Regions from separate parts of the Lysinibacillus sp. BNK-21 genome, predicted to be linked through region 1. Evidence: riboswitches for the same ligand, from Rfam matches in the RefSeq annotation. Region 1 holds a riboswitch; each other region holds the start of a gene.
The links. Region 1 has a riboswitch for thiamine pyrophosphate ahead of thiT (energy-coupled thiamine transporter ThiT). Riboswitches for the same ligand answer to the same signal wherever they lie in the genome.
Positions count from the first base shown of each region.

Region 1 (2,207 bases):
TGGCTCAACCGCAAGGACCATACCTTCTTTCATAATAGTAGAATCCCATGCATCGTAATAATTTAAAATATGGTTTGGTTCATCATGTAAAGATTGACCTAAGCCATGACCTGTTAAATTCATAATAACAGTTAACCCATTAGCATTTGCCTCGCGTTCAACAGCTTTACCAATTTGATTTAATTTAGATCCAGCCTTTACCTTTGTCATTGCTCGATCAAAGGCACTTTTAGCAACACGGCAAAGCTTTTCTTTGTCCTCATAGCCATCACCCACAACAAATGAAATACCTGTGTCAGCAAAATAGCCATTTAAAGAGCCTGAAACATCAATATTTACGATATCTCCCTCTTGAATAACACGCTTTCCTGGAATACCATGTGCTACTTCTTCATTGACGCTAATACATGTATACCCTGGAAAATCATATTCTCCCTTTGGTCCTGAAATAGCGCCAGCCTCTGCAAACATGCGACCAGCAATTTCATCAAGCTCAAGTGTTGTAACACCTGGTTTTGTGGCAGCTTTCATTGCTTCGCGAATTTCAGCACAAATGCGTCCTATTTTTTTAAAAGCTTCAATCTCTTCTTGCGTTTTTACAATCATGTATAACGTCCCTTTCATCTAATATCTATTCTTTAATATAACATAACTTTTTATGCGTATAACGATAAACGCTTTAAATATTGTATGCTTTCCTACTTTGCAAAGTGCTAAAAGAGTTATTCACGACAAAAAAGTCCCTCCACTCCTGTGAAGGGACTAGCATTAAGCTTTTCTTTGCATTAATTGGGGAGCGGCTGTGAATAAAAGAACACCAACGATAGCCGTTAAAATGGTTGCTGGTAGCATATATGTACCATTGTAGATGATGGAATAAATCCATGCATTTTGGTCACCCGCATATTCGGCAAAAAATACAGCACCAGCAATTGTATGTGCTGTGTATCGTAAGAAGCCTGCGAAAACGGTACCTATGATTATATAAAGTGCCATTTTTGTTTTGTTCATATGTTTAGCAGCGTCTAACACTGGTCCACGTACAACCGCCGCTAATCCTACAACAGTAAAAGCAACGCCATAATCCAGTAATCCTTGTAGCCAGTGCACGATATAAGAACCAAACATTGTTTGCATAACACCCACAAGTAGTCCCGTAGTAAGACCAGCTACTAAGCCCCAGCGAAATGCTATTAACATAATCGGTACCATAACAAGACTAACTGAGCCGCCTTGTGCCCATACTTTAAAGGAAACCTGATCCAGTACGAGACCTATCGCTGCAAAAATCGCAATCTCCACTAGCATTAATAGTCTTTTTTTGTCCATACATATTCTCTCCTTTGTTCCGATGTAGGATACAAGAGCAGGAATAGAAAAGCGCTGATATGTCTCTTTCTGACACCTTTTTCCTTTAAGGACGAAAAAACGATGTCAGGACAGAGCCTCACATCGTACAAGTGTCGGTTTCTATCCACATCCCTACGCAAGCGTTAACTTACAGGTTCGAAGAGTCAAGGCATTACGTGCCCAGTCTCAGCTGACATCATCAGCTCCCCTTGTGGTCGTTACATCTGAATTTATTTGAACACTCTCATTGTACGCAATGGATTGAAGGATTACAACCTTCCATACATCATTTTTTTGAAACTTTGCTGTTTTTCATGCGTAAATATTTAAAAAGGAGGTACAACTATGGAGAATCAAAAAATTTTAGCTGCCTTTAGTTATCTTAGTATTTTCTTCGCCCCTTTTATCGTTCCATTAATTGTATATTTCGTGACAAAAGACAGTGATGTAAAAAGCCATTCGATTCGTGCACTTGTCTCTCATTTAATACCCTTTGTTTTTGGCATTCTATTCTTTATTGTCTTTGTTTTTTCTACATTTAGTTTAGATCCAACCTCCAGTAACAAGACAGTGATGATTATTTGGTTTGCTTCATTCGCCATCTATGCTCTCGTCTCACTCGGTATTGTGATTTGGAATATAATTCAGGCTGTTCGTGTTATCCGTTAATGTTTTATTTTTAAGTGAAACAGGTAGTAGTAATTGTAAAAGGAGCTGTTTTGGGATGAAAGTATCAAACGTTGTAAAAACTGCCGTTAAGTTAGCACCTATTGTTATTCCTATCGTAAAAAAAGTAATGGCTGCAAAAAAGGGCACAACGCCTACAACCACAACTCGAAAAAAATAAAACGAAGGCG
Region 1 covers NZ_JBLQTS010000001.1:478,432-480,638, reverse strand. Annotated here, with positions in the region: gene map (type I methionyl aminopeptidase) at 1-606, opposite strand, end outside; gene thiT (energy-coupled thiamine transporter ThiT) at 769-1,329, opposite strand; TPP riboswitch at 1,463-1,570, opposite strand; gene ACMGGO_RS02345 (DUF4870 domain-containing protein) at 1,696-2,019, shown strand; gene ACMGGO_RS02340 (hypothetical protein) at 2,075-2,197, shown strand.

Region 2 (2,207 bases), 3.8 Mb from region 1:
ACATCATAGGCTTTCATAATTTCACAGATTTCCTCAAAGTGTGTATACAGGAAATTCTCTTGATGATGATATAAACACCACTGTGCCATTATAGAGCCACCTCGAGATACAATACCTGTCACACGATTTGCTGTTAGTGGTACATAGCGTAAAAGGACACCTGCATGAATGGTGAAGTAATCTACACCCTGCTCGGCTTGTTCTATGAGAGTATCACGATAAACCTCCCACGTTAAATCCTCTGCTACACCATTTACCTTTTCTAAAGCCTGATAAATTGGCACTGTTCCCACTGGCACTGCAGCATTTCGAATAATCCATTCTCTAGTTGTATGAATATGTTTACCAGTCGATAAATCCATAATATTATCTGCGCCCCATCGAGTTGCCCAGGTCATTTTCTCAACTTCTTCTGCAATGGAAGAAGATACAGCAGAATTCCCGATATTCGCATTGATCTTTACATGAAAATTACGCCCAATAATCATTGGCTCTGCCTCAGGGTGATTAATATTAGAAGGCATTATAGCACGCCCAGCTGCAATTTCTGAACGTACAAATTCAGGATCCATATTTTCACGAATCGCTACAAACTCCATTTCAGGCGTTATAATTCCCTTTCGTGCATAGTGAAGCTGTGTCACATTTTTACCTTTTTTAGCACGCAAAGGCTTTCTCGCCAACTCAGGGAAGACATTTTCTTGAATACGCGGGTCATCAACATGACGAAAGCCATTATCTTCCGGTTTAATGGAGCGTCCCTCATATGCTTCTACATCCCCTCGCTCTTGAATCCATGCATTTCGTAAGGCAGGTAAACCTTTCGTAATATCTACTTGGTAGGCTGGATCTGTATAGGGCCCACTTGTATCATATACTCGAATAGGAGCATTTTCTTCATTTCCAAAACTGCCTGTTGTCGGACTTAATGCAATTTCTCGCATAGGTACTAGAATATCTGGGCGTGATCCTTCCACATATACTTTTTTGCTTCCTTCAAAGCCGGAAATAATGGTAATATTCTTTTCACTAATTGCTGACATGAGCTACTTCTCTCCCTTAAATTTATTTTGATATAAGGACCGATTCTAGCTCACCCCAACAATCCAAAAAATAAAGGCCGAATCCAAAATAATTATTTGGATCCGGCCACGAATGTAAAGGTCTATTGATTGCATACTCTGCAATAGCTTCTTAACTTTCCCACGCTGGTATGAGCCAGATCAGGTCCAAAGGGTCAAGAAACTTCGTAGCGTTTCCCTCTCAGCCTGACTCATCAGACTCCCCTAGTTAATACTATTTAGTTTGATGCTAGTGTAGCAGATAATACTAAGAGATGGAAGTTATTTTTTATCTTACTAGGTAAATAATACTTCTGCAAAATAGATCACAATGGTTACAGTTATACAGCTTACAATGGTTGAAAATAAAACAGCTTGCGCGGCTGTTGCTGATTCTACATCATATTCCAATGCTAGACTAGAACTATTGCGGGATGTTGGAAAGGCACTAGCTATAAAGAGTGATTGTGCGACGACTCCATCTAATCCCAATATATAAATAATGGCCAATGCAACAGATGGTCCAATAATTAGTCGCGTAAAACAGCTGATAAAGACGGTTTTATTAAACATTGATTTCATCTCTAGTTGTGATAATTGCGCACCTAAAGTAATTAGAGCCACAGCAATAAATCCATCTGCCACATGTTCTACTGGTATTTTGATAAACTGTGGTATACCGATATCAAAATAATTCATAGCGACACCTATAATCAGCGCATGAATAATAGGCATTTTAAAGAAATCCTTGATGATTGTCATACCTGACTTTGTAGAAGAAATTAAATTGTATAAACCATATGTATACGTAGTCATATTTTGAAAGATTACGAGCATGACCTGAATGGCTACTCCAATAGGTTGCGTGGCAAATATCATTTGAGCCACTGGAATACCGTAATTACCCGAGTTAATGAGCACAACACTATTTTTAAAGACAGCAGCCTCTGTTCTAGCTAAACCTAACCCTTTTGCCATAAAGTGACTGAGTATCATTTGACTACCGATAAAGAGTACAATAAATAATCCGACCTCTCCCAGTACAGTTAATTCCACATGTGTTTCATATAAATTTACAAAAACAGCTGCTGGCATAAAGCAATATGTAATAAGCTGAGACAATGCTTTTAAATTAAAGCGAAATTT
Region 2 covers NZ_JBLQTS010000001.1:4,301,196-4,303,402, forward strand. Annotated here, with positions in the region: gene thiC (phosphomethylpyrimidine synthase ThiC) at 1-1,043, opposite strand, end outside; TPP riboswitch at 1,184-1,298, opposite strand; gene ACMGGO_RS21610 (AEC family transporter) at 1,359-2,207, opposite strand, start outside.
Region 2: linked by a shared signal. The riboswitch ahead of thiC (phosphomethylpyrimidine synthase ThiC) and the one ahead of thiT (energy-coupled thiamine transporter ThiT) in region 1 are both predicted to bind thiamine pyrophosphate.

Region 3 (2,207 bases), 550 kb from region 1:
TTGTAGGTTGATTATTCATTTTTTCAAGTATGTTCTGCCAAGGTTCATGTGCATTCCCTATAACAAATTGCAGTATGTCTTGTAAATTTCCCACTTTATCGAACTGTTCAATATAGGGTTCAAATGCAATAACTGCTTTAGCATTTGCATGATGAATTCGATACTCAATATCCTTTGTTCTTAACATCTCAGAACTTGGAATAATAGTTAAACCCGCTTTCAATGCAGCAATATACACAATATATGCTTCAACCGAACGTGGTACCATTACTAAAATGACATCACCTTTCTTTAAACCTTGCTTGGTGAATACATGTGCTACTTGATTTGCTTTTTCCAATAAATGTGCATATGTAATACATTGGATGTCTTGGTTTTCTTCATAAATGATTAAAGCATTTTTGGCTGCATCCTGAGCATATTTTTCAATTTCCTCTACTATGTTATACCATTCTGGTGCAACTAAATCTTGTCTTTTCATGGCAATTGCCCCCTTTTGTTATGACACATTATAAAACTCTTTTTTCAGCATTTTCAATGGTTTGTGCTTAATTTCGGTAAAGTCATGACAACTATCATACCCTCCTATATGGCATCGGTCACATTTTATCTATAGGAAAACTTGCTATTGAATACAAATGAAAAGTATGGTACATTTTGGTCAACTAAAAGCAAGATTGCAGGGGGACTCGTAAGAGTTGAGAAGGTAAAACCTGACCCTTTGAACCTGTTAGTTAATACTGACGTAGGGAGCAATAAACATCGTTTTCAGATGAAAGGCTCTTTTCGTGCATTTTTACACAAAAAGAGCCTTTTTTGCATGCTTACGTCCATCCCTAAAGGAGGACTACAATGATTTTTCAAACAATTCGTCAACAGCAACCACTTATCCATTGTATAACCAATTATGTAGTGGCAAATTTTCAAGCAAATGGTTTATTAGCGATAGGTGCTTCACCAGTAATGGCCGATGACTACCAAGAGGTAGAGGAGATGGTGGCCATTGCTCAAGCATTATTAATTAATATTGGAACACTTAATGATCGCACAAAAAGTGCCATGTTTTTAGCAGGTGAAAAAGCCAATAAACTTGGTATTCCTGTTATTTTAGATCCTGTCGGAGTTGGAGCCACAACTTATCGTAAGGAAACCGTAAGATACTTACTTGAAAACATACACTTTGCCGTGATTCGCTGTAATCTCGGCGAGCTAGCAGCAATAGTTGGTGTAAATTGGCAACAAAAGGGTGTCGATAGTGGTCATGGCACTATCGCTATGGAATTAGAAGCCACATCATTGGCTCAACGCTATCAATGCATTGTTATTGTCACAGGAGAACGCGATTTTATAACTGATGGCAAGCATAGCCAATGGATCGCTGGTGGTCATCCACAAATGACGGAAGTAACGGGTACAGGTTGTTTACTTAGCGCAATTTGTGGCGCAGCCTATAGTGTAAGCCATAATCCTTACCAACAATTAACAGAAACACTTACTTACTATAAAAAAGCAGGTGTACTGGCATCCGCATTTACTGCAGACATTGGTGATTTTCAAATAGCCTTACTCAATGCTATACATCGCTTATCAAAGGATGGTGCAGCTTCATGCATATTGTAACAACAATCGCTGGCTCAGATAGTGGTGGAGGCGCGGGTATACAGGCTGATTTAAAAACATTTCAGGAATTAGAAGTGTTCGGTACTTCTGTTATTACTGCTCTAACTGCTCAAAATACTTTGGGTGTAACAGGTGTTTGCCCTATTGACGTTTCCTTTATAAAAAAACAATTAGAGGCCTTAGTAGAAGATTTTCCAATCGCTGCGATTAAAACAGGAATGCTTTATTCCTCAGAAATTATCAAAGCAATTGCACACAAGATCAGGGAGCTAAACATTCCACTGATTGTTGATCCGGTGATGATTGCAAAAGGTGGGGAAAGCCTATTACAGCAAGAAGCTATCGATGCCTTACGCTCAACTTTATTACCACTTGCTACGGTTGTTACGCCCAATATACCCGAGGCAGAGACACTTACTGGGAGATCTATTCATCATTTTGAAGATATGAAAGAAGTAGCTCAAAGCTTGTTACAGCTAGGTGTACAATGTGTCATCATTAAAGGTGGTCATTTAGCAGATCCACTTTATGCCATTGATTATGTATTTTGCAAAAATGGACGTTCTTTTTCTTTGCAGTCTCCACGA
Region 3 covers NZ_JBLQTS010000001.1:1,031,018-1,033,224, reverse strand. Annotated here, with positions in the region: gene mbcS (acyl-CoA synthetase MbcS) at 1-481, opposite strand, end outside; TPP riboswitch at 672-769, shown strand; gene thiM (hydroxyethylthiazole kinase) at 853-1,620, shown strand; gene thiD (bifunctional hydroxymethylpyrimidine kinase/phosphomethylpyrimidine kinase) at 1,608-2,207, shown strand, end outside.
Region 3: linked by a shared signal. The riboswitch ahead of thiM (hydroxyethylthiazole kinase) and the one ahead of thiT (energy-coupled thiamine transporter ThiT) in region 1 are both predicted to bind thiamine pyrophosphate.

Region 4 (2,207 bases), 1.6 Mb from region 1:
AATCATTAGTAAAGGCTTTTTTCGCATCAAATTCGCCCTCTAATACTTGATTGCTAGACATCCATTTCGCGTAATTTTCCCACACCGAAAGCTTTTGCTCTCCCCATTGCTTGGCATCGTCCTGGTATTTATCGGCCAGCCATTCCTGACTTTTTTGCACCAACGCTTTATCTAAATCAGGAGCTGCTTCGATTAAAATATCAGCCGCTTCACTTGGGTTTTCAATTGCGTATTCATAGCCCTTCGATGCAGCTGCCACAAAGGCTTTAACAACATCAGGATTGTCCTGTATCATTTTTTCATTTGTAGCTAAAACTGGCGTATAATAATCTAATTGATCACTATAATCTGTAAGATATAGCATATTGATCTTTTCCCCACGCAGCTCAGCTTCAATTCCTGTCCATGCATAATAAATCCAAGCAAAATCAATATCTTTTTCCATCATTGTGAAGAAATCTAAATCGCCTGCATTGACGATATCTAGCTTATTAATATCTGCCTTTTCTTTTTGCATGAGTGATTGTAAAACGGCTTGCTCTAATGGCGCGCCCCAACCACCATAGGTTTTACCTTCAAAATCCTTTGGCGATGTAATGCCCTTCGAAGCAATAGAAGCAAAGCCAGATGTATTATGCTGTATAATTGCTGCGATGGAGACCAGCGGCACATCCTGTACTCGTGCCTGTGTTATGCCTTCCTGATAGCTCACGCCAAAATCCGCCTTTCCAGAAGCAACAAGCTGATCTGCGCCCGCCTCACCAGGCATAATAATATCAACATCTAAACCCTGTTCCTCAAAATAACCGAGTTTTTTGGCAACATATAGTCCTGTATGATTTGTATTCGGCGTCCAATCCAGTACCACAGACACCTTTTTCAGCTTGTCTGCAGCCTGCTTGTCATCCTTGTCACTACAGCCTACTAATGTCAATAGTGCTGCCAATAAAATAAAAAACCATTTTTTCATGCGAAAGCCTCCCAGTTTGTAATATGAAAGTGTTCATGAATGAATGTTGTCACCAGAAGAAAGCGTATACAATGTTGGCAAGCTGTTGCTTGAAAACATAAAAAAACGCCTAGGATTCCTCCCAGACGTATTGCAATCAATCTTCAAAACTTTGCTTTTTGAATAGATGTTCCCTACGCTGGTACGAGCCAAATCAGGTTCAAAGGGTCAGCGTCTACCGGACACAATCTCAGCTAGCAATTACTAGCCCCCCTACATTCTTTCGCTATGAACTTTTCGATGATTATTATACCCATAGTTTCACTTAAATGACAAGGTGCTATTTTTGAATAGAGCTTAAAGCCCAGCGCTCCTAAGAGGCTGGGCATGCTATTAGCTTGGTTTCTGTTCTTTTTTGGCTGTTACAACATGAGAAATTGCTCCATCTGTTGCAATATCCACTTTAAATGAACCATTGGAATGGCGATCCGCACGAGACAATGCTTGTACGTCAATCATCTCTTGAACACCTTTTTCAGTTTCAATCACAACCTGCTCCTCGTCTGTTGCTTGAACAACTGCCACAATTCGGTGAGGGTTTGCTTTTAACTCTGTTAATACTTTTAGTCCACGTTTTGCACGACTTGCTACTTCAACTTCAGCGACATTCATTTTCTTCACGGCCCCACGCTGTGTCACAATCACTACATAGTGGGTAACATCTGGCTGTAATACATTGACGCCAACTAAGGCTTCTCCATCTTTTAGTGTGATCCCTTTCACACCACCTGTTTTCACACCTGTTACAGGTAGTTCCTCCATTGGGAAACGAATCGCATAGGCTGTATCTGTTGTGAGCATCAGCTCCACGTCATCAGTCACAAATGATGCATAGATCATCGCATCACCAGCCTTGACATTCATCGTTTTAATTGGCTTTGAATAACGCGTTACCGCATAGTCTGCGAGTGGTGAGCGCTTAATTTGGCCATCTTTTGTGGCTGTGAAGACATACGTATTTGGCTGGTCAAATGTTTCGAAACCATAAACCGCAATAATCGATTCATCTTCCCCTGTTGGTACAATACTTGAAATATGCTGGCCGAGATCCTTCCAGCGTATATCAGGCAGCTCATGAACAGGCTGATAAATATAATTGCCTCGATTTGTGAAAAGCAGTAGATGGTGCTGAGTATTTAAATTTGCTTCATACAATAAATAATCTGAATCCTTCATGGCAAAATCTTGCCCGTTTGAA
Region 4 covers NZ_JBLQTS010000001.1:2,036,846-2,039,052, reverse strand. Annotated here, with positions in the region: gene ACMGGO_RS10375 (ABC transporter substrate-binding protein) at 1-970, opposite strand, end outside; TPP riboswitch at 1,124-1,234, opposite strand; gene parC (DNA topoisomerase IV subunit A) at 1,343-2,207, opposite strand, start outside.
Region 4: linked by a shared signal. The riboswitch ahead of ACMGGO_RS10375 (ABC transporter substrate-binding protein) and the one ahead of thiT (energy-coupled thiamine transporter ThiT) in region 1 are both predicted to bind thiamine pyrophosphate.